DNA from 4 places in the Streptomonospora salina genome. Region 3 is predicted to be linked to each of the others. Evidence: riboswitches for the same ligand, from Rfam matches in the RefSeq annotation. Region 3 holds a riboswitch; each other region holds the start of a gene.
What was found. A riboswitch is a leader RNA that binds a small molecule or an ion and turns the genes downstream of it on or off. The one in region 3 is predicted to bind cobalamin.
Positions count from the first base shown of each region.

Region 1 (5,684 bases), 2.3 Mb from region 3:
GCCCGAGCCGGAACACGACGGCGGCCCGCGGGCTGCGCAGGAGGAACGCGTCGCGGTCTCCGGCGATCACAGCTGCGCCACCTTCCGCTTGCGGACCAGGTGGATGAAGAAGGGGGCGCCGATCAGTCCGGTGACGATGCCCACCTGCAGCTGTTCGGGCCGGATCAGCACCCTGCCCAGCACGTCGGCCGCCAGTAGGAGGGCCGGTGCCAGCAGCACGCACCACGGCATGATCCAGCGGTGGTCGGGGCCGGTGAACGCCCGCGCGATGTGGGGCACGACGAGGCCGACGAAGGCGACCGGCCCGGCGATCGCCGTGGCGGATCCCGCCAGCAGCACGACGGCGAGGGCGGCCAGAACCCGCGTCGCCACCAGCCGGGTGCCGAGGCTGCGGGCCATGTCCTCGCCGAGGGCGACCGCGTTGAGGTCGCGGCCGACGGCCGCCGCCAGGCAGAGGCCGGCCAGTGTCGCGGGCGCGACGGTGGCGAGGTCGGCGGTGTCGGCGCGGGTGAGCGAACCGACGGTCCAGAACCGGAAGTCGTCGAGGGCCGAGGGGTCGAGGAGGGTGAGGGCGGTGGTCGCGGAACCGACCATGGCGCTGAGCGCCGCGCCGGCCAGCGCGAGCTTCACCGGTGTCGCGCCGGCGGTGCCGAGCGAACCGAGGGCGTAGACGAAGACCGCCGCCAGTGCGGCTCCCGCGAAGGAGAACCACAGGTAGCCGGTGAGGGCGCTGACGTTCAGCACGGCCATGGCGACCACGACGGCGAACGCGGCGCCGGCGTTGACGCCGAGGATCCCCGGTCCCGCCAGCGGGTTGCGGGTCAGCCCCTGCATGAGGGCGCCCGCGACGCCGAGCCCGATTCCGGCGAGCAGCCCGGTGGCGGTCCTCGGCACGCGTACGTGCCACACGATCCGGTCGGTTTCGCCGCCGGAGGGTGCGGTCAGGGCCGAGACGGCGTCGGCCGCGGAGACGGCGTAGTTGCCTGTGAGGATCGACGCGGCGCACGCGGCCGCCAGCAGGAGGGCGGCCAGCGCCATGCCGGCCGTCTTCGACGCTCCTCCGGGGAGCAGGCCTGCGCCGGGCGCGGTTCGCGGAAGGCTGCCGGTCGTGCCTGCGGTCGTGGGAGGGGCGGTCGCACCGGCCGCGGTCAACGTTCGACCAGGTCCGGGTGGATGCGGGAGGCCACGAGCTCGATGCTGTGGGCCGCCCGGACCCCGGCCGACCGGTCGGCGAACAGGAACGGGTGGACCTCGTCGTCGGCGACGGCCGTGACGCCCTCCAGCGCGGGATCCGCGGTGATCGCGTCGACGTCGCTCTCGGCGTCCTGCTCGGTCATCCCGGCGTCGCAGCAGGCGCTGGTGAGGATGACGTCGGGGTCGCGTGCGACGATCTCCTCCGCGCCGACCTCGATGTTGCGCTTCTCGGTCAGGTCGGCGAAGGCGTTCGCGCCGCCCGCGTGTTCGATGATCCGGGTGCTGAAGTCGATCCCGCCCGCCACGCGGTAGCCGCCGTCGTCGCCGGGGGACACGATCGCCACGGACGGTTGCGGAGCTCCTTCGACCTGCTCCTGCACGGCGGCGATGCGCTCCCGCATGTCGCTGATCACCTGTTCGGCGTCGTCCTCGGCGCCGAACAGGGCGCCGAGGTCGCGCAGGTCCCGGTAGACGCTGTCGACCGTGACGGACGCCGGGTCGATCGCCCGGTCGGTGAGGCCGTCCTCGCTGGGGCACAGCGGGCTCAGGATCCAGCTCTGCACGCCGAGCTCGCGCAGGCCGGCGCGGGTACCGACCGAGCGGTCGGAGCCGTTCTCGGCGAAGAAGCCGTTGAATCCGGAGATCACGAAGCCGGGTTCGGTCTCCAGCAGCCCTTCCCTGCTCGGGAGGGTGGGCACGTAGTCGGTCGCGGCCTGCTCGTCGGCGTATTCGTCCAGCACCTGGGCGTCCAGGAACGCGGTTCCCACCAGGCGGTCGCTGAGGCCGAGGGCGTGGGCGACCTCGATGCCGGGCTGGTATGCGGCGTAGACGCGCTCGGGCGGCGCGTCCACGGCGACGTCGATACCGCAGTTGGTGCGGGTGGTGGCGTCTTCTCCCGCCGGCTGTTCGGGGGCGGGTGCGCCGCAGCCGGCGAGCAGGAGGGCGCCGGCGAAGGCGCCCGCGGCGCGGAGCGGACGTGCTGAAACACGGGTCATGGGCGAGACCGCCATTTCCAGGTCCTCGTGGAATCGGGTCGTGCGGTGCCGTGGCCGGTCTCCTGGCTGACGGGGAAACGCGCCGCATCATGCCTTCCCGGGGCTCGGACCCCAGTGGCTCGTTCGCCGAACGAACGACACAGCGCTCCCGATCACAGTGGCGAGGGCCGCATCCGGTTTCCCACCGGATTCCCGTTCACCACGGCTTTTTCGACGCTAGCACGCCGTACCCGCGCCTCCCGGATCCGGGGCGCCCCGCTGCTGCCTGCGGGAATCGGCGGCTTTTCCCATCGGGGACGGGGCGGCTGCCCCGGCCGCTCACCGATCCGGCCGGCGCAGCCCCGCGATGAGGAGCTCGACCACGCGGCGCGCGTCGTAGCGGGAGTCCTCCTCCGCGCTGATGCAGATGTTGCCGACCCCGCGCATGAGCTCGTAGGCGCCGATGTCGGAGCGGATCTCCCCGGCTTCGGCCGCGGCGGCGAGGAGCCGGGCGCACACGGGCAGGAGGCGGTCCAGGAAATAGGTGTGCAGCTCCTCGAACGCGGTGTTGTCGGAGCGCAGCGCCGCGGCGAGACCGTGCTTGGTGACGAGGAAGTCCACGAAGAGATCGATCCATCGCCCCAGCGCGGCGTAGGGGGTCGGACCGTTCTCCAGCAGGTCCGGTCCGGCCTCGGCGCACGCCTCGACCTGGTGCCGGTAGACGGCGATGATCAGGTCGGCCCGCGTGGGGAAGTGGCGGTAGATCGTGCCCGTCCCGACGCCGGCCCGGGCCGCGATGTCCCGTACCGGCGCCTCGACGCCCGAGGCGGCGAAGACCGCGGCGGCCGCGTCGAGCAGCGCGCCCTCGTTGCGGCGGGCGTCGGCCCGCTTGCCCCGGGCCGCCTGCCGCGTTCCCGTGTCGTCGTCGTTCACAGCGCCCCTCTCGCAACCGACCGCCTTGCCAAACGGAACAGTGTTCCGTATAGTTTTCCGGAACAGCGTTCCGCTTGTTCATGATGGCAGAGCAGGAGCGCATCCGCCAAGCGGCGCGTGGCCCCCACGCGCCGCCATCCCGCTTCACCTTCGACGGAGGAGATCGGCCATGCAGTACCGCACCTTGGGCCGCACCGGTGTGCAGGTCAGCTCGCTCGCGCTGGGCACGATGAACTTCGGCGCGATCGGAAGCACCACTCAGGAGGAGGTCACCGCCATCGTCGACGCCGCCCTTGAGGGCGGGATCAACCTCGTCGACACCGCCGACGTGTACAGCCGCGGCGAATCCGAGGAACTGGTCGGCACAGCCATCGCCGGCCGCCGCGACGACATCGTGCTCGCCACGAAGGCGGGCCTGCCCATGGGCGAGGACCGCAACCGCCGGGGCGCGTCGCGCCGCTGGCTGACCACCGCGCTGGACGGCAGCTTGCGCCGCCTGGGTGTCGACCACGTGGACCTTTACCAGATCCACCGCTGGGACCCCGACACCAGCGACGAGGAGACCCTGTCCGCTCTGACCGACCTGCAGCGCGCCGGGAAGATCCGCCACTTCGGCTCCTCCACCTACCCCGCCTACCGTCTCGTGCAGGCCCAGTGGGCCGCCCACGCCCGCGACCTCAACCGGTACGTCACCGAACAGCCCAGCTACTCGATCCTGCAGCGCGGAATCGAGGCCGACGTGCTGCCCGCAGCCCAGGAGTACAAGCTCGGAGTGCTGGTGTGGAGCCCGCTGGCTTCGGGGTGGCTGTCGGGGGCGATCCGCGAGGACCGCGAGATCGCCACCAACCGCTCGACGTTCATGCCGCAGCGCTTCGACACCACCGTCCCCGCCAACCGGGCCCGGCTCGACGCCGTCGAGCAGCTGGCCACCGTCGCCGACGAGGCCGGCCTGACCATGATCCAGCTCGCGCTCGGATTCGCGACCGCCCACCCGGGCGTGACCAGCGCGCTCATCGGCCCCCGTACACCGGACCACCTGCACGCGCAGCTGGCCGCCGCCGACACCGTGCTGCCCGCCGACGTGCTCGACGCCATCGACGCGATCGTCGCTCCCGGCACCGACCTGGCGGCACACGAGAAGAACGACACCCCGCCCGCACTGCTGGACCCGTCGCTGCGGCGCCGCTGACCGCCCGAGCGCGTACCTCTCAACCCCGTCCCGCGGTCTCCGGGCCGGCTTCCCGAGCACGCCCCGCCCCGACCCCGGAAGCACCCCGGTCGGCGCGGTACCGACGCCGAAAGGACCGCGGTTCCATGCCGCACGCAGCACGGCCGAACTTCGGGATCATGACCGCGCCCTCCCAGGTCGACTACCCCGACGTCCTGCGGGTCTGGCGCGAGGCGGACGCGATCCCGGAGATCGGGCACGCGTGGTTGTTCGACCACCTCATGCCGATCGGCGGCGACCCGGACGGTCCGGTTTACGAAGGCTGGACGCTGCTCTCCGCCCTCGCCGCCCGGACCCGGCGGCTGCGGGTCGGCGTACTCGTGACGAGCAACCGGTTGCGACCGCCCGCGATGCTGGCCAAGATCGCCACGACCGTCGACGCCGTCTCCGGCGGACGGCTGGAGTTCGGCATCGGCGCCGGCTCCCGCCCCGGCCATCCCCGGGCACGGCGCGAATACGACGCACACGGCCTGCCCTTCCACGATGCCGAACACGCCGTCGGAAGCCTCGCGGAGGCCTGCACGGTGATCCGGCGGTTGTGGACCGAGGACGAGCCGTTCGACTTCCACGGCACCTACCACCACCTGACCGGCGCGTTCGGCAGCCCCAAGCCCCGCCAGCGCCCCCACCCGCCGGTCCTCGTCGGCGGACGCTCGTCCCCGACGCTGCGCGTGGCCGCCGAGCACGCCGACGTGTGGAACATCCCGGGCGGCGACATCGGCGACGCCGTACGCCGCAGCGCACGGCTGGACCGCTACTGCGCCGAGATCGGCCGCGACCCCGCCTCGGTCACCCGCTCGATCCATCTGCCCGTCTCCTACGAGCAGCCCGGTGCCACCCGGGACGCGATCGGCGACGCGACCGACGCCGGCTTCGGGCACATCGTCCTCGGCCTACCGGCGCCCTACCCCGCCGGCGTCGCACGGTGGGTCGCCGACGAGCTCCTCGGCGCACCGCCCGCACGGTGAGCCCCGGAGAGTGCGACCGCCCGCCCCGGCGAACCCGTCGGACGGCGCCTGCCGCCCGACCGTTCCGCCGCCGGTCCCCCACGGACCGGCGGGACTCCCGCACCGGCGGGCGCACCGGAATGCGGCCGCCTTACACCAGGCGGCGGGCGGCGTCGAGGAGCTGGGAGCGGAAGCTGCGCCCGAACAGGCACACGTGGGCCAGCAGCGGGTGCAGCTGGTGCAGCGGGACGCGCTCGCGCCAGCCGGCGGCCAAGGGGAACGCCTCGTCGTAAGCGGCGAGGACCCGCTGCACGTGCGGAGCGCCGAACAGCCGCAGCATGGCCAGGTCGGTCTCACGGTGCCCGCCGTGGGCGGCGGGGTCGATCAGCACCGCCCCGCCGCGGCCCC
Region 1 covers NZ_JACHLY010000001.1:2,124,532-2,130,215, forward strand. The annotation lists gene HNR25_RS09560 (FecCD family ABC transporter permease) at 1-70, opposite strand, end outside; gene HNR25_RS09565 (FecCD family ABC transporter permease) at 67-1,038, opposite strand; gene HNR25_RS09570 (ABC transporter substrate-binding protein) at 1,149-2,189, opposite strand; cobalamin riboswitch at 2,225-2,408, opposite strand; gene HNR25_RS09575 (TetR/AcrR family transcriptional regulator) at 2,508-3,101, opposite strand; gene HNR25_RS09580 (aldo/keto reductase) at 3,271-4,290, shown strand; gene HNR25_RS09585 (LLM class flavin-dependent oxidoreductase) at 4,416-5,297, shown strand; gene HNR25_RS09590 (fructosamine kinase family protein) at 5,428-5,684, opposite strand, start outside.
Region 1: linked by a shared signal. The riboswitch ahead of HNR25_RS09570 (ABC transporter substrate-binding protein) and the one ahead of HNR25_RS19930 (energy-coupling factor ABC transporter permease) in region 3 are both predicted to bind cobalamin.

Region 2 (5,684 bases), 4.0 Mb from region 3:
GGGCGGCCGTCTCGACCGCCAGCCGGGTCTTGCCCACCCCGCCCGGACCGGTGAGGGTGACCAGCCGGCCGGCCGCCAACCGGGTGCGCACGTCGGCGGTGTCGCCGTCGCGCCCCACCAGGCCGCCATCCGCCAGCAGTGGGGCGGGCAGGTTGGTCCGGGGGCGGGCGGCGGCCTGGTGGGGCGGGTCCGGCCGGAGAGCGGGATCCTGCTGCAGGACCGCCTGGTGGAGCCGGACGAGCTCGGGGCCGGGGTCCGCCCCCAGCTCCGTCCGCAGCCGCACGCGCATGCGCTCGTAGCTCGCGAGGGCGTCGCTCTGGCGGCCGGACTGGTACAGGGCGCGGATGTGGGCGCCACGCAGCCGCTCCCGGAGCGGGTGCTGCTCCACCAGCGCGTCGAGTTCGCCGGCCAGTGGCCGGTACTCGCCCAGCTCCAGGCGCGCGTCGGCGAGGTCTTCCAGCGCCGTCGTCCGCTGTTCCTCCAGGCGGGCGATCTCGGTGCGGGCGAACTCCGCGTCGGCGAAGTCGGCGTAGGCCGGGCCGCGGAAGAGCTCCAGGGCGTCGGTGAGCAGGGCGGTCCGGGCGCGGGGGGCGCCGCTGTCGCGCGCTTGGGCGGTGATCCGCGCGAACCGTCCGGCGTCCACGTGCGAGCTCTCGACGCGCAGCAGGTAGCCGGGGGTGCGCCATTCAACCAGGGCCCGGCCGCCCGGTTCGGCGTCCTCCAGGGACCGCCTCAGCTGGGAGACCTTGGCCTGCAGCGCTCCCGCCGGGTTGGCCGGCGGCTCTTCGCCCCACAGGTCGGCGACCAGCCGGTCGGCCGATACGGGCCGGCCCGCGTGCGCGAGGAGGTCGGCCAGCAGGGTCCGCACTTTCACTCCGGGCACCTGGACGGCCGTGCCCTCGTCCGTCCAGACCGCGAGCGGCCCGAGCACCCCGAATCGCATACCGGACACGCTAGGCCATGGCGGCGGGGCAGCCGACCGTAAGCCGACGGGCAGCGTCCGGTAAGCGCGGGCGAGCACGGTGGGACCGCACCGCAACGACGAAAGGAACCGCTCCGATGAACACCCACGACGCCCGGATCGCGATCATCTACTACTCCTCCACCGGCAACATGCACCGCATCGCGGAGGCGTTCGCCGAAGGAGCCGCCGACGCGGGGGCCGAGGTGCGGCTGCGCCGGGTCGCGGAGCTGGCGCCGGCGGAGGCCGTGGACGCCAACCCGGCCTGGCGCGCCCATCTGGACGCCACCGCGCACGTTCCCGAAGCCGGCCACGCCGACCTCACCTGGGCGGACGGCTACGCGTTCGGCACGCCGACCCGCTTCGGCAACATGGCGTCCCAGCTGCGGCAGTTCCTGGACACGACCGCGTCGCTGTGGGAGGCCGGGGAACTCGCCGACAAGCCGGCCACCGGGTTCACGGGGTCCTACGAGCACCACGGCGGTCAGGAGTCCACCCTGCTCTCGCTGTACCACACGATGTACCACTGGGGTGCGCTGGTGCTGCCGACCGGCTACGTCGACTACGACGCCGTCCACGCAGCGGGCGGCAACCCCTACGGGGTCAGCCAGACCGAGGCGCTTGCGGCCGAGGACCCCGCCCACGCCAAGGCGGTGCTGGTGGCCGCCCGCTCCCAGGGCGGGCGGCTGGCCCGGGCGGCTGCGGCGCTGGCCGCCGCGCACGGCCGGTAGCCGCAGGCGGCCCCCGCGCCCGGGCCGCCGCAGCGGGGTGCCCCCGGGGCGCAGAGACCCGTGCGCCCCGCGGGCGTTTCGAGCGATCCGGTGACCGCCGTCACTCCTTCCGGTGATCCGACCGGTGTTGCCTTCGGGCGGTGGAGGGCTAGTCTGGACGTGCTGGTGGTTCGTCCTCCCGCGGAACACGCCTGAGACGGCGGTCCGGGGCGGACGAGGCAAGAGGGAACCCGGTGCGAGTCCGGGACTGCCCCGCAGCGGTGAGCGGGAACGAACGCCGCCCCCGGTTCCCAGGGACCGGGCAGCACTGGACCGAGGAGTCTGGGAAGCAGGCGGCCGGTAGGACGATCCGTCCGACGGACGGAAGGTGCCCGCGAGTCCGAAGACCTGCCACCCGCACGCGCACCTGCCGGTGCGCGTCGGTCCCGAGGTCTCGCGGGAGGACCTGGCGGACGATCGGCCCGCAGGGGCGTCGCACGCGCCGCTGCTCGCTGGTCGGCCTCTGGCCGCCGCAGCCCTCGGAGCCTGCCGTCGAGCTCGCGAGGAGAGAGCGTTGACCAGCATGATCGGATCGACTGTACTGGGCTATCCCCGGATCGGACCCGACCGGGAGCTCAAGCGTGCGCTGGAGAGTTACTGGTCGGGGCGCAGCAGCGAGGCGGAGCTGCGCGAGGAGGCGCGCCGGGTCCGCACGGACACGTGGCGCACGCTCGCCGACGCCGGACTGGACTCGGTACCGGGCAACACGTTCTCGTTCTACGACCAGGTGCTGGACACCGCGGTCACGTTCGGTGCGGTGCCCCCGCGCTTCAGCGGACTGGGGCTGGGCCCCCTGGACACCTACTTCGCCATGGCGCGCGGCGCGGACTCCGCGGTGCCGCTGGAGATGACGAAGTGGTTCGACACGAACTACCACTACCTGGTGCCGGAGATCGGGCCGGACACGCGGTTCCGGCTCGCCGACCGCACCCCCGTCGAGCAGTACCGGGAGGCGCTGGAACTGGGCGTGGCGACCCGTCCGGTGCTGGTGGGGCCGGTGACGTTCCTACTGCTGTCCAAGCCCGCCGAGCAGGCGCCGGAGGGATTCCGGCCGCTGGACCGGCTGGAGGACGTCCTGGACGCCTACGCCGAACTGCTGTCGGAGCTGCGCGACGCCGGTGTGGAGTGGATCCAGCTCGACGAGCCGGCGTTCGCGGCCGACCGCTCGGAATCGGAGCTGGACGCGCTGCGGGCGGCCTACCGCAGGCTCGGCGAGCTGCGGGAGCGCCCGCGCCTCATGGCGGCGGGCTACTTCGGCGATCTCGGTGAAGGGCTCGGCGTGCTCGCCTCTTCGCCCGTCGAGGCGCTGGGGCTGGACCTGGTCGCCGGCCGGTCCGCGCTGGAGAGGCCGGCGGCGCTGTACGGCCTGCGCGACAAGACGCTGGTCGCCGGGCTGGTCGACGGCCGCAACGTCTGGCGCACCGACCTCGATGCGGCCCTGACGACAGCGGCAACGCTGCTGGGCCTGGCCGGTGAGGTGGCGGTGGGCACGTCGTGCTCGCTTCTGCACGTGCCCTACGACGTCGAGGCCGAATCCGGGATCGATCCGCAGGTGAAGTCGTGGCTGGCTTTCGCCCGGCAGAAGGTGGACGAAGTCGTCACCCTGGGCCGGGCGCTGCGCGAGGGCCGCGACGCCGTCGCCGGAGAACTGGCCGCCGCTTCCGCAGCGGTCGCCGACCGGATGCGTGCGGAGGGTGTGCGCAACCACCGCGCGCAGGAGCGGGTGGCGTCGCTGCGGCCGGAGCACGCGCGCCGCACGGACTACGAGGCCCGGCGGCGGGCCCAGGAGGAGTCGCTGCGGCTGCCGCCGCTGCCGACGACGACGATCGGCTCCTTCCCGCAGACGGCCGGGGTCCGCGAGGCCCGCGCCGCGGCGCGCACGGGCGGCATCGACCGGGCGGCCTACATCCGGCGGATGCGGGAGGAGATCGCGGGCGTCGTCGAGCTGCAGGAGCGGCTGGGTCTGGACGTCCTGGTGCACGGCGAGCCCGAGCGCAACGACATGGTGCAGTACTTCTCCGAGCACATGGAGGGTTTCGCCGCCACCGACCAGGGGTGGGTGCAGTCCTACGGTTCCCGGTGCGTGCGCCCGCCGATCCTCTTCGGCGACGTCGCGCGGCCGGAGGCGATCACCGTGGAGTGGGCCGAATACGCCCAAAGCCTGACGGACAAGCCGGTCAAGGGTATGCTCACCGGCCCGGTGACCATTCTGGCGTGGTCGTTCGTGCGCGACGACCAGCCGCTGGCCGATACGGCCGCGCAGGTGGCGCTGGCGATCCGGGACGAGGCCGGTGATCTGGAGGCGGCCGGGATCCGCGTGGTTCAGGTCGACGAACCGGCGCTGCGGGAGCTGCTGCCCCTGCGCGCGGACCACCGCCGGCAGTACCTGGACTGGGCGGTGGAGGCGTTCCGGTTGGCGACTTCCGGGGTCGCCGACTCCACGCAGATCCACACCCACCTGTGCTACTCCGAGTTCGGCGACGTGATCGACGCGATCGTCGCTTTGGACGCCGACGTGACCAGTATCGAGGCGGCGCGCTCCCGTATGGAGGTGCTCGACGACCTGAACGCGGTCGGCTTCGCCCGCGGGGTGGGGCCCGGCGTCTACGACATCCATTCGCCGCGGGTTCCCGAGGCCGAGGAGGTCGCCGATCTCCTGCGCGCCGCGCTGAAGGCCGTTCCTGCGCAGCGGCTGTGGGTCAATCCCGACTGCGGGCTCAAGACCCGCGGCTACGCCGAGGTCGAGTCGGCTCTGCACAGCATGGTCGGCGCGGCGGCAGCGGTGCGCCGCTCCCTGCGCTGATCTGAGCCGCGGGCGGTGCCGACGGAGAGTCGAGACTCCGGCGCCGCCCGCGGCGGCGCCCCCTCCCGGTGCGCCGCATCCGCCGGCGTCCCGGAGCCGGATCGCGCGGCCTCCCGCGCCGGCCCGTGGCGCGGGTGCGGCGGCCGTGCCCGTCAGCCGCCTCCGGAGGTGCGGGTCTGCGCCGGATCGCCGGAGGGGCGGGACGGTGCCGGGGACTCGCCGGGCGGGTCCTGCTCGGGTGCGGCGTCCGGTGCGATGGTCCCGGCCGTGTTGAGTTCGGTTGCGGCCTGGCGGCTCAGGCCGAAGAAGTAGGTCAGCGCGAAGCCGGCGATATAGCCCACCACCAGGCCCAGGCCGTAGACCGCGACCGCGGCGCCGATGCCTTGGCTGCCCTGCACCAGGGGGAACAGGGTCCATCCGGAGGGGCCGATCGCCGTCGACCCGGCACTGACCCCGAGCTGGTTGGCCAGGCCGAGGAAGCCGCCGGCCACCGCGCCGCCGGCGCAGGCGGTCACGAACGGCCGGCCCAACGGCAGCGTCACCCCGTAGATCAGCGGCTCCCCCACCCCGAGCAGGCCCGCGGGCAGTGCCGAGCGGATGGTGGCGCGGATGCCCGCGTTGTTCTTGAGCCGCAGGTACAGCGCGAAGGCGGCGCCCACCTGGCCCGCGCCGGCCATCGCCAGCACCGGAAGCAGCACGGTGAATCCGTCGACGCCGATCAGGGTGGTGTGGATGGGGATGAGGGCCTGGTGCAGCCCCAGCATCACCAGCGGCAGGAACGTCCCGCCCAGCAGGAATCCGGCCGGCGCTCCCGCGTAGCCCAGCAGCCAGTTCGCCGCCACACCGATGGCCGCGGAGACCTCTCCGGCCACCGGCATCAGCCCGTAAACGGTGACCAGGCCCGATACCAGGACGGCGACGGTGGGTGTGACGAGGATGTCCAGGTTCTCGGGCACCCACCGGCGTGTCCGGCGTTCGACGCAGGCGCACAGCACCGCTGCGCCCAGGGCGCCCAGCACACCGCCCTGCCCGGGTTCGAGGTCGACGCCGAACGCCTGGACGTCGGCCACCCCGGCGAAGGGGATGATGGCGGCGACGGCGCCGCCCAGCACCGGAGTGCCGCCGAACTCCTTGGCGGCGTTCATCCCGA
Region 2 covers NZ_JACHLY010000001.1:348,714-354,397, forward strand. The annotation lists gene HNR25_RS01640 (AfsR/SARP family transcriptional regulator) at 1-943, opposite strand, end outside; gene wrbA (NAD(P)H:quinone oxidoreductase) at 1,060-1,692, shown strand; cobalamin riboswitch at 1,916-2,081, shown strand; gene metE (5-methyltetrahydropteroyltriglutamate--homocysteine S-methyltransferase) at 2,255-4,534, shown strand; gene HNR25_RS01655 (PTS transporter subunit EIIC) at 4,687-5,684, opposite strand, start outside.
Region 2: linked by a shared signal. The riboswitch ahead of metE (5-methyltetrahydropteroyltriglutamate--homocysteine S-methyltransferase) and the one ahead of HNR25_RS19930 (energy-coupling factor ABC transporter permease) in region 3 are both predicted to bind cobalamin.

Region 3 (5,684 bases):
CAGCGCCGGCGTGGACACCGACCACAGCGGCTGGGCCCGCGCCAGCGCGTCGGCCGTTGCGGCGTCGGCGAGCGCGTAGCCGGCGCGCAGTCCGGCCAGTCCCCAGGTCTTGGTGAGGCTGCGCAGCACCACCAGCCCGGGCAGGTCGCCCCGGCCGGCCAGCGACTCCGCCTCGCCGGGGACGCAGTCGGCGAACGCTTCGTCGACCACCAGGACGCGGCCCGGCCGGGCCAGGCGCTCCAGAACCGCTGCGGGGTGCAGAACCGACGTGGGATTGGTGGGGTTGCCCACCATGACGAGGTCGGCCTCGGCCGGCACCGCCGCCGGGTCCAGTTCGAATCGCGGCCCTTCCAGCACCACCCGCTCGACCGGGTGATCGGCCGCGCGCAGCGCCGCCTCGGGCTCGGTGAACTGGGGGTGGACCACCACGGCGCGGCGGGGCCGCAGCACCCGCGCCAGAAGCACGAACGCTTCGGCGGCCCCCGCGGTCAGCAGCACCTCGGACGGGTCGCGGCCGTGGCGGCGGGCCACCGCCTCGCGCGCCGGACCCGGGTCGGGGTAGGCGGCGACGTCGCCGAGCGAGGCCGCGATGCGCTCGGCCAGCCACGGCGGCGGTGTGTCCGCGCGCACGTTGACGGCGAAGTCGAGCAGGCCGGAACCGGTCTCGGCGTCGCCGTGGTGGCGCAGATCCGGTCCGCCCGCCCCGACGGCGGTGCGGTCGGGCGTCTCAGTGGCCATGGCCGTGTCCGTGGCCGTGTCCGTGGCCGTGCGCGGGGTCGTCGGGATGGTGGTGGGGTGTCTGGGCGGCGCCGACCTTGTCCTCGAACCCGGGCATGGCGATGCGGTAGACGCAGGTGTCGCAGTTCATGCGGATGTCGCCGGCGCGGGCCTCGTCGTAGCGCTCGGCGATGACGTCGGCCAGCTCGTCGCAGTCGCCGATGACCGGACCGCAGCGGACGTCGAGTTCCGGGTGCTCGCCCGCGAACTCCAGGGTCTGGTCGGCGACGCGGTCGGGCAGGATGCCGGAGAACAGGAAGTAGGGCAGCACGACGATCCGCTCCGCGCCCAGCCGCCGGATGCGCTCCAGCCCTTCGGGGACGCTGGGCCAGGCCAGCGAGATGAAAGCGGGCTCGACGAAGTCGGCGCCGTGCTCGGCCGCGTGGCCCTCCTGCAGCAGCCGCGCCACCTTGCAGACCTCGGCGTTGGCGTCGGGGTCGGTCGAGCCGCGGCCCACCAGCAGCACCGCGGTGCGCGGGCGCTCGCCGGCGGCTGCGCCCGCGTCGCCGTCGAGGACCTCCCCCAGCCGTTCGGCCAGCAGCCGCAGCACCGTGGGGTGGGGGCCGAGCGGGCGGCCGTAGGTGTAGTCGAAAGCGGAGTGGCGCTCCTTCTCACGGGCCAGGGCACCGGGGATGTCGCCCTTGGCGTGGCCGGCGGCCACCAGCATCAGCGGCAGGGCCACCATGCTGCGGTGGCCCTTGGCGTACAGGTCGCCGACGGCGTCGGTGAGCGGGGGCGGCGAGAGCTCGATGAAGCCCCCGGCGACCTCGCGGTCGGGCAGGCGGCGGCCCAGGCGCTCGACGAACGCCTCGAAGTCCGCCACGCCCTTGTCGTCGCGGGTTCCGTGTCCGACCAGCAGCAAAGGCGGTTGCATCCGATTCCTAACCGGTAAATGGGGCGTTTCGGACCGGCGTTCAGGCAGCACGGTCCGACTTCTCGGGTGGGGGGACGGGCCGCGGCGGCGGCCGCGTGCGGGAAAGCTCGGGGCGGGGACGGTGCCCCGGCGCGGTGGAGGCGGCCCCGGCGCGCGCACGCGCGGGTCGCCGCCGCCAGGTCAGCGGTGGCCGGCTCCTCCTCTCCTGTCCGTCGGCGGGGCGTCCGCCCGGTGCGCGGGTGCCCGGCGCCCCTGCGGTGCGCGGCCGCCGCGGGGCGGGGACCCGCTCACTCGGGTACGGGACCGTACAGCAGAGCGTTCAGCGCCGCAGCGGCGACCGCCGACCCGCCCTTCTCCGAGACGTTGCTCACTTGCGGAAGCCCGCTTTCGCGCAGCTCCTGCTTGGATTCGGCAGCACCGACGAAGCCCACCGGAAGGCCGATGACCAGCGCGGGCTCGACCTGGCGGGCGATGATCTCGGTCAGTGCGGTGGGGGCGCAGCCCACCACCCACACGGCGCCGGGGCCGACCTCGGCGTAGGCGCTGCGCACCGCCGCGGCCGAGCGGGTGATTCCGGTGGTGCGGGCGAGCCGCTCGGCACGGGGGTCGGTGATGTGGCACACGCATTCTCGGGCGGTGATGCCCGCGGCGACCATGCCGACGTCGGCCACCACCGGCGCGCCCTCCTCCAGGCGCTGAGCGGCCTCGTCGACGGCGGTGTCGTCGATCACCAGGTCGCTCGCATAGTCCAGGTCGGCGCTGGAGTGGATGATGCGCTCGGCCACGGCGCGGCTCAGCGGCGCCATCCCGCCCACGTCGATCCGGGAGCGCAGGATGGCGAACGATTCCGCTTCGATGGGGTGCACCCGCCGGTCCACAGTCGTTCCTCCCTCGGCTGGTGTCGGTCGGCGCGGTCAGCGCGCCAGCACGGCGATCGCGTCGGCCGGGCACACTTCCACGCACTCCAGGCAGCCCGTGCACGTGTCGCCCAGCACCACCAGAGTCCCGCCCTGCGGCCGCAGCGCGTGCTCCGGACAGGTCAGCAGACAGGCGCCGCAGGCCGTGCACGACGATGTCACAGCCACCGGCGCCGGAACCTCGGCGGGGTCGACCAAGACGCCTCCTCCAGATCGGGCGCCGGCTCTGAGACCAGTGCCACCGCGGCGGGCGCGGCGGCCTCCGGACGCGGCGCCGGCCCAGCGTACACGGGGTTCTCGGGAAGCTTCCCCGGTCAGGGCGCCGAACCCGCCGGTATTGCGAAACCTCCGTCAGCACCGTACGTTCTTTTATGCCGTGGTGTTCGGGAAGTCCGGTTCGAAACCGGCGCGGCCCTCGCCACTGTGAGCGGGAAGCCCGATGCCCCGAACTGCCGCAGGCGCGGCCGTCGGTAGGCCACTGGGGGCAGCGGCGACGCCGTCCCTGGGAAGGCCGGCAAAGGGCGTCGACCCGTCAGCCAGGAGACCGGCCACGGCGTGACGACCGTCCACGAGGTGCTGGAAGTTGGGTCCCCCGACATGCATATCGCTGAAGGATTTCTGCCCTGGCAGCACGCAGCTGCCTGGACCGCCGTCGCGGCCCCGTTCGTCGCGCACGGTGTCCGATCGCTCACCCGCGCCGTACGCGCCGATCCCGACGCCAAGCTGCTGATCGGCGCCGCCGGAGCGTTCAGCTTCGTGCTGTCGGCGCTGAAGATCCCCTCGGTCACCGGCAGCTGCTCCCACCCCACGGGCACCGGCTTAGGCGCGGTCCTGTTCCGCCCGCCGGTCATGGCCGCACTGGGAACGATCACCCTGCTGTTCCAAGCCCTGCTGCTGGCACACGGCGGTCTGACCACGCTCGGCGCCAACGTCTTCTCCATGGCCGTGGTGGGCCCCTGGGTGGCCTACACGGCGTTCAAGCTCGTGCGCTCGGCCACGGCGCGCTTCGGCGCGCAGACCTCGCTGGACATGGCGGTGTTCAGCGCCGCCGCGCTGGGCAGCATGGCCACCTACACCGTCACCAGCGTTCAGCTCGCCCTCGCGTTTCCCGACCCCCAGTCCGGCTTCCTCGGCTCCTTCACCGCCTTCGCCGGCCTCTTCTCGATCACCCAGATCCCGCTCGCCGTGGTGGAGGGCCTGGTCACCGTCGTCATCATGCGGCTGCTGACCACGGTCACCCCCGAGCAGCTGCGCCGCCTGGGCGTACTGCGGAGCCCGGCCGCCGCGGCCCCGGCCTCCGATGGGCAGACCACCGACGTGAGCGAAGAGAAGGCGGGCTGAAACATGCGTCCCAAGACCACGACCACCTGGCTGCTGATCGCCGCGGCCGCGCTGATCGCCGTGCTTCCCCTGATCATCGGATCCGGCAGCCACCTCGACGAACCCTTCGGGGGCGTCGACGCTCAGGCCCCGGAGATGGCGACCGAGACCGATCCCGACTACGAGCCGTGGTTCTCCCCCCTGTACGAGCCGCCCTCCGGTGAGATCGAATCCGGTCTCTTCGCCCTCCAGGCCGCCATCGGCGCGGGATTCATCGGCTACTTCTTCGGGGTCGTCCGCACCCGCAACAAGCTCGGCACGGCCCCGGCCGGAGCGTCCGGATCCGGGAGCCCGAAGGCGGCCGGCTCCGCCGAAGCGGAGACCGGCCCGGCCGAACGGTAGCCGCGTGCTGGCGATCGACGCCGCCGCCTATACCAGCCCTTGGCGGCGGGTCCACCCCGCCGCCAAGGGCGTCTTCTTCGGCGGTCTGCTGGTCTGCGCCTTGGCGCTGCCCACATGGCCCGCGGCTCCGATGGTCGCCGTTGTCGCCCTGGCCGCGGGGTTCGGACCGGCACGGGTGCCGCCGCGCGCCTTCGCTCGCGCTGCCTGGGTCCCGCTGCTGTTCATCCTCACCGGGTCGCTGGCGCTGCTGGTCACGGTCGGCGGCCCGCAGGGGGCGGTGGCACTGGACCCCGCCGGAGCGGCGCGGGCGGCCGAGGTCACCGGGCGGGCCGCGGCGGCGGTGTGCTGCCAGCTCCTGTTCGCCTTCACCACCCCGCTGGCCGACCTGCTGCCGCGGCTGACACGCATCGGCCTGCCCAGCGCGCTGGTCGAGGTGATCGCACTGATCTACCGGATGCTGTTCGTCACCCTGGACAGCGCCCGCCGCATCCAGACCGCCCAGGCCGGGCGGCTCGGCTACGCCGGTCGGCGCGCGTGGATCCGCTCGGTCGGCTCGCTGGGTGCGGCACTGTTCGTCCGCTCGTTCGACCGGGCGCAGCGCATGCAGCGCGGCCTGGAATGCCGCGGCTACACCGGCGAACTGACCGTGCTGGTGGAAGAGCTGCCCCTGCGACCGTCCGCCCTGGCCGCCGCCGCACTGCCCGCAGTACTGGTTGCGGCGGCGACGGCGAGCTACTTTTCGCTTGGAGCCCCGCTGTGACCACCGACCCCGGGGGCGCCACCGCCGCCCCGCCCGCCGCCCTGTCCGGGCACGGGCTCGCGTTCCGCTATCCCGACACAGCGCCGGTCTTCACCGCATTGGACGTGCGCATCGCCCAGGGCTCAGTCGTGGGGGTGCTCGGCCCCAACGGGGGCGGCAAGACGACGCTGCTGCGGCTGCTGTCCGGCAGCCTCACCCCCGAAACGGGCGAGATCCACGTCGACGGCGAACGCGTGCGGCGGGGACGCCGTGCCCTCAACGAACTGCGGCGCCGGGTGCAGCTGGTCTTCCAGGACCCCGACGACCAGCTGTTCTCCGCCAGCGTCAGCCAGGACGTGTCGTTCGGGCCGATGAACCTGGGCCTGGCCGCCGACGCCGCACGCGAACGGGTGGCCTGGGCGCTGGAGGCGCTGGAGATCACCGATCTGGCCGACCAGCCCACCCACCTGCTCTCCTACGGCCAGCGCAAGCGGGTCGTGCTGGCGGGAGCCTTGGCGATGCGGCCCTCGGTGCTGGTGCTGGACGAGCCCACCGCCGGGCTGGACCCCGAAGGGGTGGAGTCCTTGGTGCAGACCCTGGAAGGGCTGCGGGCGGCGGGCACCACCCTGGTGGTCTCCACCCACGACGTGGACCT
Region 3 covers NZ_JACHLY010000001.1:4,397,954-4,403,637, reverse strand. The annotation lists gene cobC (Rv2231c family histidinol phosphate aminotransferase CobC) at 1-738, opposite strand, end outside; gene HNR25_RS19945 (sirohydrochlorin chelatase) at 728-1,651, opposite strand; gene HNR25_RS19940 (precorrin-8X methylmutase) at 1,939-2,529, opposite strand; gene HNR25_RS19935 (4Fe-4S binding protein) at 2,566-2,736, opposite strand; cobalamin riboswitch at 2,929-3,135, shown strand; gene HNR25_RS19930 (energy-coupling factor ABC transporter permease) at 3,124-3,909, shown strand; gene HNR25_RS19925 (energy-coupling factor ABC transporter substrate-binding protein) at 3,913-4,290, shown strand; gene cbiQ (cobalt ECF transporter T component CbiQ) at 4,295-5,050, shown strand; gene HNR25_RS19915 (energy-coupling factor ABC transporter ATP-binding protein) at 5,047-5,684, shown strand, end outside.

Region 4 (5,684 bases), 530 kb from region 3:
GGCGCCCATCGCGGTGGCGGGAAGCAGGCGCACCTGCAGGGACAGCCCCAGGACCAGCAGCATCGCCAGCGCGAAGTCGGGGATGGAGTACAGCACAAGGGTGGCCGTGGTCACGGCCCGGTCCAGGCGGCCGCCCTCCCCGGCCCCGGCGGCCAGGCCGAGGGCCGCGGCCAGGGGCACCAGCAGCGCCACCGTCGCGGCGGCCAGGATGAGGGTGGGCGGCAGGGATCGGGCCACCAGGTCGGTGACCGGCCGGCCCGAGATCAGCGAGGTTCCGAGGTCGCCGGTGAGCAGGTCCTGCCACCACTGGAGGAACCGGATCGTCGGCGGCTCGTCCAGGCCCATCCGGGCGCGGATCTCCGCCGCCTGCTGCGGGGTGTAGTCCTCGCCGAGGACCGCCTCGGCTGCGTCGCCGGGCAGCGCCTCGGTCGCGGTGAACACCAGCACCGACAGGGCGAGCAGCTGCGCGGCGGCCACGCCGAGGCGGCCGAGGGCGGCCCGTGCCGTCACTCCAACCAGACCCGGTCGAACCTCGCCCAGTCGGCGGTGTTGGGCGGCGCGTCCCGCTCGACACCGCGCAGGGACGCGGCGGTGGCGTTGATCCACTCGGTGTAGCCCCACACGATCAGGCCGCCGTCGTCGTGGAGCTCCTGCTGGAGCTCGTGGTAGCGGCGGGTGCGCTCCTGCTCGTCGGCGGTGGCCTGGGCCCGGGCGAACGCTTCGTCGAACCCCGCGCGCTTCCAGCCGGTGACGTTCTGGGGTGCGTCGCTGACCATGCGCAGCGCGAGGTGGTTGGGGATGGGCATCGACCCGGACCGGTAGGAGGCGAACACGCCCTGGTCCAGGATGTCGCTGAAGTAGGTGTCCTGGTTGCCCACGCGCACGTCGACGGTGGCCCCGGCCTCGGCGGCCTGTTCGGCGAAGAGGGTGGCGGCGTCGACGAAGCCGGGCGCGGCCTCGGAGGTGTCGAGCGCGACCTCCAGGTCCTGGGCGCCGGCCTCGCGCAGCAGGCGGCGCGCCCGGTCCAGGTCGCGTCCGCGCTGGGGCAGGTCGTCGTCGAAGTACCGGTATCCGCTGCCGAAGACGTCGTTGCCGACCCGCGCGGTTCCGGCGGAGACGACATCCACCAAGCGCTCGCGGTCCACCAGCAGCCGGAACGCCTTGCGTACCCGCGGGTCGTCGAACGGCGCCCGGTCGGTCTTCATCGCCATGGCGGCCATCCCGCTGTTGGGGGTGCGCACCACGGTGACATCGGGGTTGTCCTCGTTCGAGCGGGCGAAGGTGGCCGACATGTCGTGGATGTACTCGCCTTGCCCGCCGAGCAGGGCGTTGCCGCGCGCTTCGGACTCGGCGGAGAGGATCTCCAGTTCCCCGATGCGCGCCCCGCCGTCCCAGTGGTCGCCGAACCGCTCCGCGCGCATCGACCGGCCGGCCTCGAAGGAGGCGAGAGTGAACGCTCCCGACCCCACTGCGTCGGTGGCGGGGTCGCGGTCGTCGAAGTCGGCCGGGACGATGTGCATGCCGGTACCGGCGAGAAGCGCGGGCAGCTCGTAGGTGGGCGAGGTCAGCCGCAGCTCGACCGTGCGCTCCTCCACCGCTCGGGAGTTGCCCAGGTCGACCCGGGCCAGCAGGGTGCGGCCGTTGCGCGGGGTGTCGGCGGGGGCCGTGATGCGCGCGTAGCTGGCCAGCACGTCGTCGGCGGTCACCGTGCGGCCGTCGTGGAATCGGGCGGCGCGCAGCCGGAACCGCCACCGGGCGCCGCCCTCGTCGACCGTCCAGTCCTCGGCGAGCTGGCCGCGCGGCGACATGTCGGCGTTGAACTGGGTCAGCTTCTCGTACAGCGCCTTGTGCCGGGCCTGGTCGATGAACAGCGGCTGGACGTGCGGATCCATCGACTCGTTGGCGCCTCCGCCCGCGAAGAGCGCGCGGACCCGGCCGCCGCTTCGGGGCCGTTCCGGGGCCGGATCACCGGAGCATCCGCCGAGCAGGACCGCGCCGGCGCCGAGCGCTCCCAGGCCCAGCGCCGCCCGGCGTGTCGTTTCTATCGGCATGAGGGCGCCACCTCCGGTACGCCGCAGGGTGTGTGCGCGCAAGCGGGGGCGGTGCGGGCGCGGTGGCCGCGCACCGCCGGACATGCTGCTGGCAGGATCACGTCGCCTTTCCTCGGGCGGTCGGGGCCCGCCGTCGGCAGGCGGGCGCGGGAATACGACCGGGGCGGTATCAGCGCAGGCGGAGGGGCGCCGACCGCGCGGCGACGCGTCGGCGACCGTGGTGTCCGTGCATGGGCGATGCCCGTCCTCCCTGGGGTGATCCGCCCCGGCTCGTGAGGCACGACGACGTGAGTCTCCTGGCTCGCGGGTCTGCGCCGGGACCCCGGCCTTCCCGCCCCGCACGGGGCAGTGGCCGTCTTGCAGGGCCGGCTCGCCGCTCACAGTGGCGGTACCGCGCCGGATTCGCACCGGCCTTCCTCGGTTCGCCGTCGTGATCGTTCGACCGCAATCCTGACATATCCCGGTCGCGCATCCGATGCGTCCCCGCGCCGGCGGGCGCGGGGCCCGGCGGCAGCGACGGTCCCGCCAACAGTCTCCGCACGGGATCCGCCCGAAAGCGCCGAAAACAGCCCTGCGGCCCGCGGTTCCATCGGGATGTTCCGTTTACCCGGGAACGATCACGGCTAGGAATCGGACATGATCGGACAGTCACCGGACCCGGTCCTCATCCGGAACGTGCGCATCTTCGACGGCGTCGACCAGGAACTGCGCCACGGCCACGTCCTCCTCAAGGACCGCAGGATCGCCAGGGTGTTCCTCGCCCCGGAGGAACCGCCCGCGGGGATCGAGGCCGCGGTCGTCGACGGCACCCGGACCGACGGCACCTCGCGAGTGCTGATGCCGGGGCTGATCGACGCCCACGCCCACGTCATGCTGGCCGGGAGCACGCAGGAGCAGCTCCTGCTGGGCGGCGCCGGGCTTGCCTATTACAACGGACTGGCCGAGGCCCGGGCCATGCTCATGCGCGGCTTCACCACCGTCCGCGACATGTCCGGCGACACGGTCGACCTCAAGCGGGTGCTGGATTCCGGAGCCTTCCCCGGGCCCCGCATCTACCCCTGCCAGGCGGGCATCTCCCAGACCTCCGGCCACGCCGACTTCGGCACCGCCTACGAGCCTCCGACCGCCCTGGGCGGGATGCCCTCGCGCGCCGAGGAGCTGGGCATGTCCCGCATCGCCGACGGACGCGACCGCGTCCTGGCCGCGGTGCGCGAGCAGCTCAAGAAGGGCGCCAGCCAGATCAAGGTCATGGCGGGAGGCGGGGTGGCCTCCGCCTACGACCCCGTGGACGTGTGCCAGTACACCCCGGACGAGCTCCGTGCCGCCGTCGAGGCCGCCGACGACTGGGGGACCTACGTCTCCGTGCACGTCTACGCGGACGCGGGCATCGAGCGCGCCGTCGAGGCAGGGGTGCGCTCGATCGAGCACGGCCACCTGGCCCAGGAGTCCGCCTTCGCCTCACTGGCGCAGCACGGCGCCTGGCTGAGCACGCAACCGTTCGTGGAGAGCGACCATTCCTACCCGAACCCGGCCTCGGCCGCGAAGAACCGGCTCGTGTGCGACGGGGTGGAACGGACCTACCGCTGGGCTCGCGAGTACGGGGTGAAGACGGCGTTCGGCAGCGACCTGCTGCTCGACCCCTCCCGAAGCCGCATGCAGGCGCTCATGCTGCCCCGTCTCACCGGCTTCGGATACACCGCCGCAGAAGCGTTGGCCATGGCCACCTCCGGAAACGCCGGCCTCCTCGCGCTTGCGGGCAGGCGCGACCCTTACCGGTTGGACGACTGCGCGTCCCCCTTGGGACGTATCGCCGAAGGGGCGTGGGCCGACGTGCTGGTGGTCGACGGAGACCCCACCCGGAACCTGGACCTGTTGGCCGCGCCGGAGGCTAACCTGGCTGTCATCGTCAAGGACGGGCGCATCCACAAGAACCTGCTCGGGGCGTAGCCGGAGCATCCTCCGCCGGCCGGGTGCGGCTCCCGTCCCCCGCATCGTCCGATGCGGGCGAGATGCGGTGCACCGCCGCTGCGCCTCCTGCTACGACGGGTCGACGCCGAACATGCGCCTGAAGGAGAGCTCACCGCCGAGCCACCCCGCGTACCCGAGAATCGCCGTGCTGAGCGCCGTAAGCATCAGCCCCGTCGGCAGCACCGCGCCTTCCGGATCGGGAATCCGCAGCAGAAACGTGACCAGGAGCAGAACCAGCACGACGCCGTTGGCGGCTCCGTGCCGCAGCGCCGCCGCGCTCTTGCGGATCTTCCGGACTCCGATGAAATCCACGAGACCGGGCACGGCTGCTGCCAGGCCGCTGAAAAGGCCGCCGCCGACCAGCCACACGCCGGCCGAGGCCCAGGCCGGGGACCCTTCGGCCACGTACCCGATGTCCGCGGCCAATGCGGCGACGATCAGGCCGATCGGCAGCGCGACCAGCATCGGATGGACGGGGTGCCCCTTGACCGCCGCACGGCTGGGCGTCGGCTCGTGAGTCATCGAATACTCCTCCCGCGCAGAAGCGCCCCTACCCGCGGGGCCGACGGCGCTAACCGGCGACGGCGCCGCCGCGCGGGCTCTCTCCCGCCGCCGGTGCGGATGCCGCCGCGGCCGGCACTGCCGCTGCCCGGCTCCCACGCGGCGCACCGGTGTCGCCCGAAGGTGTGGCGTCATAGCAGGCGAGACGGGGTCTGCCCGGTGGCGACCGCAGTGGGGGAGCACCGTTCCGGCGGTGGGGCGCACCGCGTCCCGGCTCGGCTCGGCCCGGCCCGGTGCACCCGCGACGACGGCCGGGGCTGCCGCCGGTCGGCCGGACGCTCCTGCGCCTCGACGGCGCTCGCAGGCCCACGCCGCCGACGACCAGCGGGTGTCGACCTCGGCTTCGCGCACCCGGCTCAAGGCCAGTTCGACGGCCTGGTCGTACCCGAGACGGTCGTCGTCGCCGAGCAGGCCGGCGAGGTCGTTCTCGCCGCAGGTGGCCTCGTTGCGCAGCGACTCGATGAGCGGGCGGGCGACGGCGCCCGGCACCGGCGTCACCAGTCCCACCCACAGGCTCGACAGCCCGGGTGTAAGCACGGGGACCGGAACGATCAGCCGCGGCCTCAGCCTGGCCAGGCGCGCGAAGCGCTGGACCATCCGGGCACAGGTGAGGACATCGGGGCCGCCGATGTCGAAGGTGCGGTCGGTCTCGGCGGGCAGCCGCAGCGCGGCCACGAGCAGCCGGAGCACATCGCGCACCGCGATCGGCTGGACCCGGGTGGAGACCCGGCGCGGCGTGGTCATGACCGGCAGGCGCTCGGTCAGGTGGCGCAGCATCTCGAAGGACGCCGAACCCGACCCCAGGATCACGGCGGCACGCAGGACCACGGTGGGAACGCGCGAGCGCCGGCGGGCCGCGCGCGGGTTCGCGTGCAGCACCATGATGCCCCCTCACCACCGGTTCCTTCCCGCATTCCGCGGATCCCTCCGCCGCAAACCCGATCCGGGGGCGGGATGCGGGCCGGCGGGCGGTTCCGCGCCGGGCGCACGCCGCGGGGAGCCGCCGGGTGCGGGCTGCGCGCAATCCGGGTACCGACGGCGTCCGGTCACGCGGTGTCGGCTCCCGACTCCCGGGGCCGCGTCACCACGACCGGCGCCGGGGCG
Region 4 covers NZ_JACHLY010000001.1:4,926,923-4,932,606, reverse strand. The annotation lists gene HNR25_RS22270 (ABC transporter permease) at 1-510, opposite strand, end outside; gene HNR25_RS22265 (ABC transporter substrate-binding protein) at 507-2,051, opposite strand; cobalamin riboswitch at 2,321-2,514, opposite strand; gene HNR25_RS22260 (metal-dependent hydrolase family protein) at 2,688-3,998, shown strand; gene HNR25_RS22255 (DUF2231 domain-containing protein) at 4,089-5,462, opposite strand; gene HNR25_RS22250 (universal stress protein) at 5,627-5,684, opposite strand, start outside.
Region 4: linked by a shared signal. The riboswitch ahead of HNR25_RS22265 (ABC transporter substrate-binding protein) and the one ahead of HNR25_RS19930 (energy-coupling factor ABC transporter permease) in region 3 are both predicted to bind cobalamin.